2 regions of the Acidovorax sp. SRB_24 genome follow, and region 1 is predicted to be linked to the other one. Evidence: riboswitches for the same ligand, from Rfam matches in the RefSeq annotation. Region 1 holds a riboswitch; the other holds the start of a gene.
What was found. Region 1 has a riboswitch for glycine ahead of B2J89_RS04760 (trimeric intracellular cation channel family protein). Riboswitches for the same ligand answer to the same signal wherever they lie in the genome.
Positions count from the first base shown of each region.

Region 2: it holds a riboswitch for glycine, as region 1 does, so the genes downstream of both, gcvT (glycine cleavage system aminomethyltransferase GcvT) here and B2J89_RS04760 (trimeric intracellular cation channel family protein) in region 1, are expected to answer to the same signal.

Region 1 covers NZ_MWOM01000009.1:19,837-24,249, forward strand. The annotation lists gene lipB (lipoyl(octanoyl) transferase LipB) at 1-256, shown strand, start outside; gene lipA (lipoyl synthase) at 271-1,251, shown strand; glycine riboswitch at 1,419-1,509, shown strand; gene B2J89_RS04760 (trimeric intracellular cation channel family protein) at 1,733-2,347, shown strand; partial or broken gene B2J89_RS04765 (PBP1A family penicillin-binding protein) at 2,408-4,413, shown strand, end outside.
Region 2 covers NZ_MWOM01000002.1:21,601-26,013, forward strand. The annotation lists gene B2J89_RS00770 (TRAP transporter small permease) at 1-276, shown strand, start outside; gene B2J89_RS00775 (TRAP transporter large permease) at 273-1,550, shown strand; glycine riboswitch at 1,557-1,659, shown strand; glycine riboswitch at 1,673-1,785, shown strand; gene gcvT (glycine cleavage system aminomethyltransferase GcvT) at 1,831-2,967, shown strand; gene gcvH (glycine cleavage system protein GcvH) at 3,056-3,430, shown strand; gene gcvP (aminomethyl-transferring glycine dehydrogenase) at 3,455-4,413, shown strand, end outside.

The sequences.
Region 1 (4,413 bases):
GCACGGCGCCAGCGGCGCGCCCGACTTCGCGGGACTGGGCAAGATCGCGGCGCTGGGCATCAAGGTCAGTCGCCACTGCAGCTACCACGGCGTCGCGCTCAATGTGGCCATGGACCTCGAACCCTTTGCGCGCATCAACCCTTGTGGTTATGCCGGCTTGCAAACGGTGGACCTTTCTACAATCGGGGTCCACACCACTTGGGACGAAGCCGCCCAGGTGCTGGGCCAACAGCTCTGCACCCGGCTCGCTCCCTGAACCGCCTACACGCCATGAGCCCCCCTGAAGTCGTCCGCGAAGCGCAGTCCACCGAAGCCTACAACCCCCTGGCCAAGCAAAAGGCCGCCGCCAAGCTCTCGCGCATTCCGATCAAGGTCGAGCAGGGCGAAGTGCTCAAGAAGCCCGCATGGATCCGCGTCAGGGCTGGCTCGCCGACCACGCGCTTCTACGAGATCAAGGACATCCTGCGCGAGAACAAGCTGCACACAGTCTGCGAGGAAGCGAGCTGCCCAAACATCGGCGAATGCTTCGGCAAGGGCACGGCCACTTTCATGATCATGGGCGACAAGTGCACGCGCCGCTGCCCGTTCTGCGACGTGGGCCATGGACGCCCCGATCCGCTCGACCAGGACGAGCCGCTCAAGCTGGCCCAGACGATTGCCAAGCTGCGCCTCCAATACGTGGTGATCACCAGCGTGGACCGCGACGACCTGCGCGACGGTGGCTCGGGCCATTTCGTCGAATGCATCCAGCACATCCGCGCACTCTCGCCGAGCACGCAGATCGAGATCCTGGTGCCCGATTTCCGCGGCCGCGACGACCGCGCGCTCGAAATCCTCAAGGCCGCGCCCCCCGATGTGATGAACCACAACCTGGAAACCGCGCCGCGCCTGTACAAGGAAGCGCGCCCGGGCTCGGACTACCAGTTCTCGCTGAACCTGCTGAAAAAGTTCAAGGCCCTGCACCCGAACGTGCCGACCAAGAGCGGCATCATGGTCGGCCTCGGCGAGACCGACGAGGAGATCCTGCAGGTCATGCGCGACATGCGCGCGCACGGCATCGACATGCTGACCATCGGCCAGTACCTGGCTCCGTCCAGCAGCCACCTGCCGGTGCGCCGCTACGTGCACCCCGACACTTTCAAGATGTTTGAGGAAGAGGCCTACAAGATGGGCTTTTCCCACGCTGCCGTGGGCGCCATGGTGCGCAGCAGCTACCACGCCGACCAGCAGGCCCACGCTGCCGGTGTGTGAATGCCACCCCGCTGTGGTGGATGGAACAGATGAGAAGCGGGTGCGCACCGAGCGGCAAGTGCAGCGGCCCATCGCGCTTCCCGGCCTGAACGGCGTGCCGTGCAAGCGCACGAATGCGGTGGCAGCCGACGGAGGCCGACGGCACTGGCAGGCGTCCGTTACAATCGGCTTGTTTTGCGGGAGAGAGAGGCGCCTTGCGCCTCCGCCGAAGGCGCAAGCTCCCATCATCGCTCAGGCATACCGGACCGCAAAACCATTTCGCCGACTGGAGAGAGGTCACATACCGCACTTTGCGCGTTGATGACCCACCGAAGGGGCAGGCTGCTCGCGCAGCCGAAACTCTCAGGTAAAAGGACAGAGGGAGAGGCGCTCCAGGGCCCGCGGCACCGCGCGCCCTGCCTCTGAGGTGTCGTCCCCCGATGTTTTCGTTCCCTTGTTTCACGCTCGTCGAGCGGCCGGTTGCTGCTTGCCAGGGGCCGGCGTGCTGACCGCCATCTATCTGGTGGCAATCGTCGCCGAAGCCATGTCGGGCGCCCTTGCGGCCGGCCGTCGCAACATGGACATGTTCGGCGTCGCCGTGATCGCCTTTGTCACGGCGCTCGGCGGCGGAACCGTGCGCGACATGATCCTCGGCCACTTTCCCATCGGCTGGACCCAGCACCCGGAATACATCTACCTGGTGATTTCTGCCGGACTGCTGACCACGGTGGTGGCGTCCCACATGCAGCAGTTGAAGCGGGTATTTCTGGTGCTCGACGCCATGGGACTGATCGCGTTTTCCTTGATCGGCTGCAATGTCGCGCGCGAGATGGACTACGCCTTTCCCGTGGTCGTCATGTCCGGGATGATCACCGGCATTTTTGGCGGCATCGTCCGCGACGTCCTGTGCAACCAGGTGCCCGTGGTGTTTCGGCGTGAGCTGTATGCGGTCGTCTCGCTGATCGTCTGCACCGTGTTTCTTGCCCTGCTGGAGTTCGGCGTCGATGTCGATCTGAGCACGGGAATCAGCTTCGGGGTGGGCCTGGCACTGCGTCTGCTGGCGATCTGGCAAGGCTGGAAGCTGCCCACATTTTCCTTTCAGCAGCGCTGGGAATAGCGCAGCGCGCAGGCCCCTGGCGGAGCGCACATCGCCAACGCGGTGGCCAAACCCCTTCCCATGACCCCCAATACCCCCCCTGCAAAAACCCGTTCGCGATGGCCCTTTGTGGCCGGTGTGGTCATCGGGTTGTTCCTCTGCGCCACCCTCAGCGCAACGTACGGCCTCTACGTGCTGTGGCAACGCTTGCCCGCGATCGACCACCTCGCCGACTACGACCCCAAGCTGCCGATGCGGATTTATGCCAGGGATGGCAGCTTGCTGGCCGAGTATGGCCAGGAGCGGCGCGAATTTGTGCCGATCGAGCGCATCCCGCAGACCATGCGGCAAGCGTTGCTGGCGATCGAGGATGCCAGGTACTACGAACATGGCGCGGTGGACTTCTCGGGCCTGGCGCGCTCGGCCTGGCGCAATCTCCGGGCGGGAGAGCATGCCCAGGGCGGCAGCACCATCACGATGCAGGTCGCACGCGTTTTCTTCCTGAGCCGGGAAAAGACCTACAGCCGCAAGATCATGGAGATCCTGCTGGCCTACAAACTCGAATCGGTCTACAGCAAGGACAAGATCCTTGAGCTGTACATGAACCAGGTCTATCTGGGTGAACGCGCGTACGGATTCGCTGCGGCCGCGTCCATCTATTTCGACAAGACCCTCGATCAGTTGAGCGTTGCCGAGTCGGCCCTCCTCGCCGGACTGCCCAAAGCCCCCTCGGCCTACAACCCTGTGGCCAACCGCGAACGCGCCATCGTCCGCCAGCAGCACATCCTCCACCGCATGCGGGAACTCGGCCATCTGGACGGCCCTGCCCATGCGGCGGCCCGCGCCGAAGCCTTGGTGTTGAGGCCCCGCTCCCGTTCCATCGTGCCCAGCGCCGCGTATGCCGTCGAGCAAGCGCGCCAGATGATGGTCGCGCAATATGGCGACGGCGCCTATTCGATGGGGCTCGATGTGCACACCACGATCAGCCTGCCCGAACAGCAGGCCGCCTCGCGCGCGTTGCGCAGGGGCCTGGTCGATGCCCAGGGCCAGCGCGGCTATGCCGGGCCGGAAGGTCGTGCCAGCGCGCCGGTCCGTGGCGGCGATCTGCCAGCGATCCGGAAGGCGCTCGCGCCCTACCGCGACAGTGGGGCGTTGCGCGCAGCCATCGTGCTGGAGGCCTCGGACACGGCAGGCATCGTGGCGGCCTTGCGCGACGGCACACCGGTCCACATCGCCCGCAAAGCGCTGAGCGCCAGCGCCCGCCGCGCCCTCATGCCGGATGCGCCAGCGCGCACACGCATCGGCCCGGGCGCCGTGGTCCGCGTGCTGGCCGATGCGCAGCAACGGTGGCACTTGAGCCACCTGCCGAAGATGGAGGGGGCGCTCGTGTCCATCGATGCCGAGTCAGGGGAGATCCTGGCGTTGACGGGCGGCTTCGACTTCCGGTTCAACAATTTCGACCATGCAGTGCAGGCGGTGCGCCAGCCGGGCTCGACCTTCAAGCCTTTCGTCTTTTCCGCGGCGCTGGAAAAAGGCTACTTTCCTGGCACCCTGGTCGACGATACCCAGCGGGTGGTCACCCCCTCGGCACGGGGCCAAAAAGCCTGGAGCCCGCGCAACTACGGCGGCAACTATGAAGGCTTCATTTCGGCCCGGCGGGGCTTGGTGCGGTCCAAGAATCTGGTTGCCGTCAATCTGATGCAGGCGGCGGGCGCGGAGTATGTGCAGCAGTTCGCCTCCCGTTTCGGGTTTGTGCCTGAACTCAACCCTCCTGGCCTGCCGCTGGCCTTGGGAGCGGGAGCGATCACGCCCTTGCAACTCACGCAGGCCTATGCCGTGTTTGCCAATGGCGGGGCCCTGGTCGAGCCCCGCTTGGTCAGCAAGGTGAGTGAACGCAATGGCCAGGTGCTCTATGAAGCCCGCACGGAGTCTCCGCGCAGGCAGGCCATTTCGGAGCGCAATGCCTACGTGATGGACAGCATGCTGCGCGATGTCGTCCAGCACGGGACCGCTCGGCGCGCGGCTCGGCTCGGCCGCAAGGACCTGGCGGGCAAGACAGGGACCTCCAACGGCGCGCGCGATGTATG
Region 2 (4,413 bases), on a different contig from region 1:
GTCAGCGTGGACGTGCTCTACCGCTGGAGTCCACCCCATCTGCAGCGCGTGCTGGAATGGGTCGTGGCGCTCGCCGCGCTCACGCTGATCGCCATCATCATCTGGTGGGGCTGGGACTACACCCAGCGCGGCGCCGTGCAGAGCATGGCGGGCCTCGAATCGGTGTCGATGTTCTGGGCCTATCTGGCGATGCCGGCCGGTGGTGTGTTCTGCGTGGTCGGCATCATCGGCAACCTGATCGATCCGCGCCGCATGGAACTGGAGACCGCGCAATGACCAGCGTCATGATCTCCACCATGGTGGTGTGCTTCGCGCTCACCGTTTCCGTTGCGGTGTCCATCGGATTGGCGGCCATCCTGGGCATCCAGGCGTCGAACGCGCACATGCTGATTTCCGTGAAGGAAATGTTCGGTTCCATCAACAAGTTTCCGCTGGCCGCCATTCCATTCTTCATCCTCGCCGGCAACCTGATGGAGACCGGCGGCATCTCGCGCCGCCTGGTCGAGTTCGCCAAGAGCATCGTCGGCGGCGTGCAGGGCGGCCTGCCCATGACCTGCGTGCTGACCTGCATGATCTTTGCGGCGGTCTCGGGCTCGTCGGTGGCAACCACGTTCGCCATCGGCGCCATCCTGATCCCCGCGCTCATCAAGCACGGCTACCCGACCAGCTACGCCGCCGCGCTGCAGGCCACGAGCGCCGAGCTCGGCGTGATCATTCCGCCGTCGATTCCGCTGATCCTCTACGGCGTGAGCGCCGAGGTGTCGATCGGCGAACTGTTCATCGCGGGCTTTGGCCCGGGCTTTCTCATCAGCGGCGCGCTGATGCTGTTCGTGTGGCTCTATTGCAAATGGAAGGGCTGGGGCAAGAACGACGGCACGGGGCGCATGCCGCTCGGCCGCGCCACGCTGCAGGCCGGCTGGGCGCTGCTCATGCCGGTGATCATCCTGGGCGGCATCTACGGCGGCATCTTCACGCCCACCGAGGCCTCGGCCGTGGCGGTGTTCTATGCGCTGGTGGTGGGCGTCGTGATCTACCGCGAGATCAAGCCCCAGGACCTGGCCGCGATATTGCGCAAATCGGTGCTCTCGTCGGCGGTGATCATGTTCATCATCGCCAACGCCGGGCTGTTCGCCTTCCTGATCACGCGCGCCGGCGTGCCCGACGCGATCGGCCGCTGGCTGCAGGAGGTGCTGCAGTCGCCCGCGCTGTTCCTGCTCGGGGTGAATGCGGCCCTGTTCTTGATCGGCATGTTCATCGAGACCAGCGCCGCCATCATCGTGCTGGCGCCCATCCTGGCGCCCGTGGCCCAGCATTTCGGCATCGACCCGGTGCACTTTGGCCTGATCATGGTGGTCAACCTGGCGCTCGGCATGATCACGCCGCCGTTCGGCGTTAACCTGTTCGCCGCCTGCACGGTGGCGCGCATCTCGCTCGACCGCATCGTCACGCACCTGCTGCCCTTTGTGCTGGTCATCCTGGCCTGCCTGATGGTCATCACCTACGTGCCCTCGCTGTCGCTCGCGCTGCGCGATCTGGTCTACGCAAAGTAGGTAGAATTCGCCGGTTCAGGAGAGAGTGCCCCGCCATTGCCTGGTGCGCGGTACCGCCGAAGGCGCAGGTGAAAACCAAACGCTCAGGCAAAAGGACTGACAAGCGCCCGCAGGGATGCGGGCGTTCCCTTGCTGGAGAGAGGTGGCCGCCCCAGCGGCCACCCACCGAAGGAGCAACCCCCGCGCTGTGCAGCGCCGGGCGAATCTCTCAGGTAAAGCGGACAGCAGGGCAAATCGCGTGGCCTGTGGGCCACGGCCCCCATTTGCCCTGGAGATCTCCATGTCCGCCACCGCCGCCGCCCCCTTGCTGACCACGCCGCTGAACGCGCTGCACCTCGAACTGGGCGCGCGCATGGTGCCGTTCGCCGGCTACTCCATGCCCGTGCAGTACCCCGCCGGCCTGATGGCCGAGCACCTGCACACGCGCCAGGCAGCCGGCCTGTTCGATGTCTCGCACATGGGCCAGCTGCGCCTGATCGGACCCGACGCCGCGGCCGCATTCGAAACCCTGATGCCCGTCGACGTCGTCGACCTGCCCGTGGGCAAGCAGCGCTACGGCCTGCTGCTCAACGACGCGGGCGGAATCATCGACGACCTGATGTTTTTTCGCGTGGCGCAGGACGAGATCTTCGCCATCGTCAACGGCGCCTGCAAGCTGGGCGACATCGCGCACATCCAGGCCCACATCGGCCAGCGCTGCCAGGTCATTGCGCTGCCCGACCAGGCCCTGCTGGCGCTGCAGGGCCCGCACGCCGCAGCCGTGCTCGCGCGCCTGGCGCCCGGCACCGACAAGCTGGTGTTCATGACCGGCGGCAACTTCCGCATCGCGGGCAGCGACTGCTTTGTCACGCGCAGCGGCTACACCGGCGAGGACGGTTTTGAAATCTCCGTGCCCGCCGCCCAGGCCGACACCCTGGCGCGCGCGCTGCTGGCGCAGCCCCAAGTCAAGCCCATCGGACTGGGTGCACGCAACTCGCTGCGCCTGGAAGCGGGCCTGTGCCTGTACGGCAACGACCTCGACACCAGCACCACGCCGCCCGAGGCGGGCCTGAACTGGGCGATCTCGAAGGTGCGCCGCAGCGGCGGCGCGCGCGCGGGCGGCTTTCCCGGCGCCGGCACGGTGCTGGCGCAGCTCGACGACCCCGCCCTGCTCACGCGCAAGCGCGTCGCCCTGGTCGCCAAAGAGCGCGTCCCCGTGCGCGAACCCGCCGTGCTGGAGAACCTGGACGGCCAGGCCGTCGGCCAGGTCACCAGCGGCCTGCTGAGCCCCACGCTGAACCAGCCCATCGCCATGGCCTATGTGCAGCCCGACTACGCCCCCGTTGGCACCGAACTGTTCGCCCTCGTGCGCGGCAAGCCCGTGCCCATGGTGGTGGCGCCCACGCCCTTCGTGCCCACGCGCTACCACCGCGGCTGACCGCAGCTGCGGGCGTGCGCCCATGCGTTTTTTGCCTGCGCCGCCCGTTACATTCCTGATTCCACCACTTTGACCGGAGAACTGTTCCATGTCCATCCATTACTCGCGCGACCACGAATGGGTCAACGCCGCTGACCCCCAGGCCGCCGTTGTCGGCATCACCGTGCACGCGCAAGACGCGCTGGGCGACGTGGTCTTCGTCGACCTGCCCGAAGTCGGCGCCACCTTTGCGCAGGGCGATGTCGCCGGCGTGGTCGAGTCGGTCAAGGCCGCGGCCGATGTGTTCATGCCGCTGAGCGGCGAAATCGTCGAAGTCAACGAAGCCCTGCGCGCCGACCCGTCGCTCGCCAACTCCGACCCGCTGGGCGCAGGCTGGTTCTTCAAGGTCAAGCTCAGCGACCCGGCGCAACTGACCGAGCTCATGGACGAGACCGCCTACACCGACTTCGCCCAGAACGCCTAACCCCCTTCCAGACTGGCCCTTCCCATGCCGATGCCCTCCGCCCTGCAGAACCTTTCGCCGCTCGGCGAGCTCGAAAACGCCACCGAATTCCTGCCCCGCCACATCGGCATCGATCCGGCCGACGAGGCGCACATGCTGTCGGTGGTCGGCGAGGCCTCGCGCCGCGCCCTCATCGACTCCATCGTGCCCCGTTCCATTGCGCGCAGCCGCGCCATGGACCTGCCCGCGCCGGTGACCGAGGCGCAGGCGCTGGCCGAACTCAAGGCGTTGGCATCGAAGAACAAAGTCCTGCGCAGCTTCATCGGCCAGGGCTACTACGGCACGCACACGCCCGGCGTCATCCTGCGCAACGTGCTGGAGAACCCGGCCTGGTACACGGCCTACACGCCTTACCAGGCCGAGATCTCACAGGGCCGCCTCGAAGCCCTGCTCAATTTCCAGACCCTGGTGTGCGACCTCACGGCCATGCCCATGGCCAACGCCTCCATGCTCGACGAGGCCACGGCCGCCGCCGAGGCCATGGCGCTGGCCAAGCGCTCGGTCAAATCCCGCAGCAACCGCTTCATCGTGGCCGGCGACGCGCACCCGCAGACCATCGAGGTCATCCAGACCCGCGCCCAGCCGCTGGGCATTGAGGTCGTGCTCGCTGATTCACGCGAACAGTGGGACGCCGCGCTGGACGGCGACTATTTCGCCGTGCTGGCCCAGTACCCCGCCACCAGCGGCCGCATCGACGACCTGCGTGCCGACGTGGAGAAAGCCCACGCCCGACAGGCCGCCTTCATCGCAGCAGCCGACCTGCTGGCCCTCACGCTGATCACGCCGCCCGGCGAATGGGGCGCCGACATCGTCGTCGGCACCACGCAGCGCCTGGGCATGCCCATGGGCGCTGGCGGCCCGCACGCCGCCTACATGGCCTGCCGCGACGAGTTCAAGCGCTCGCTGCCCGGGCGCCTGGTCGGCGTGAGCGTGGACACGCACGG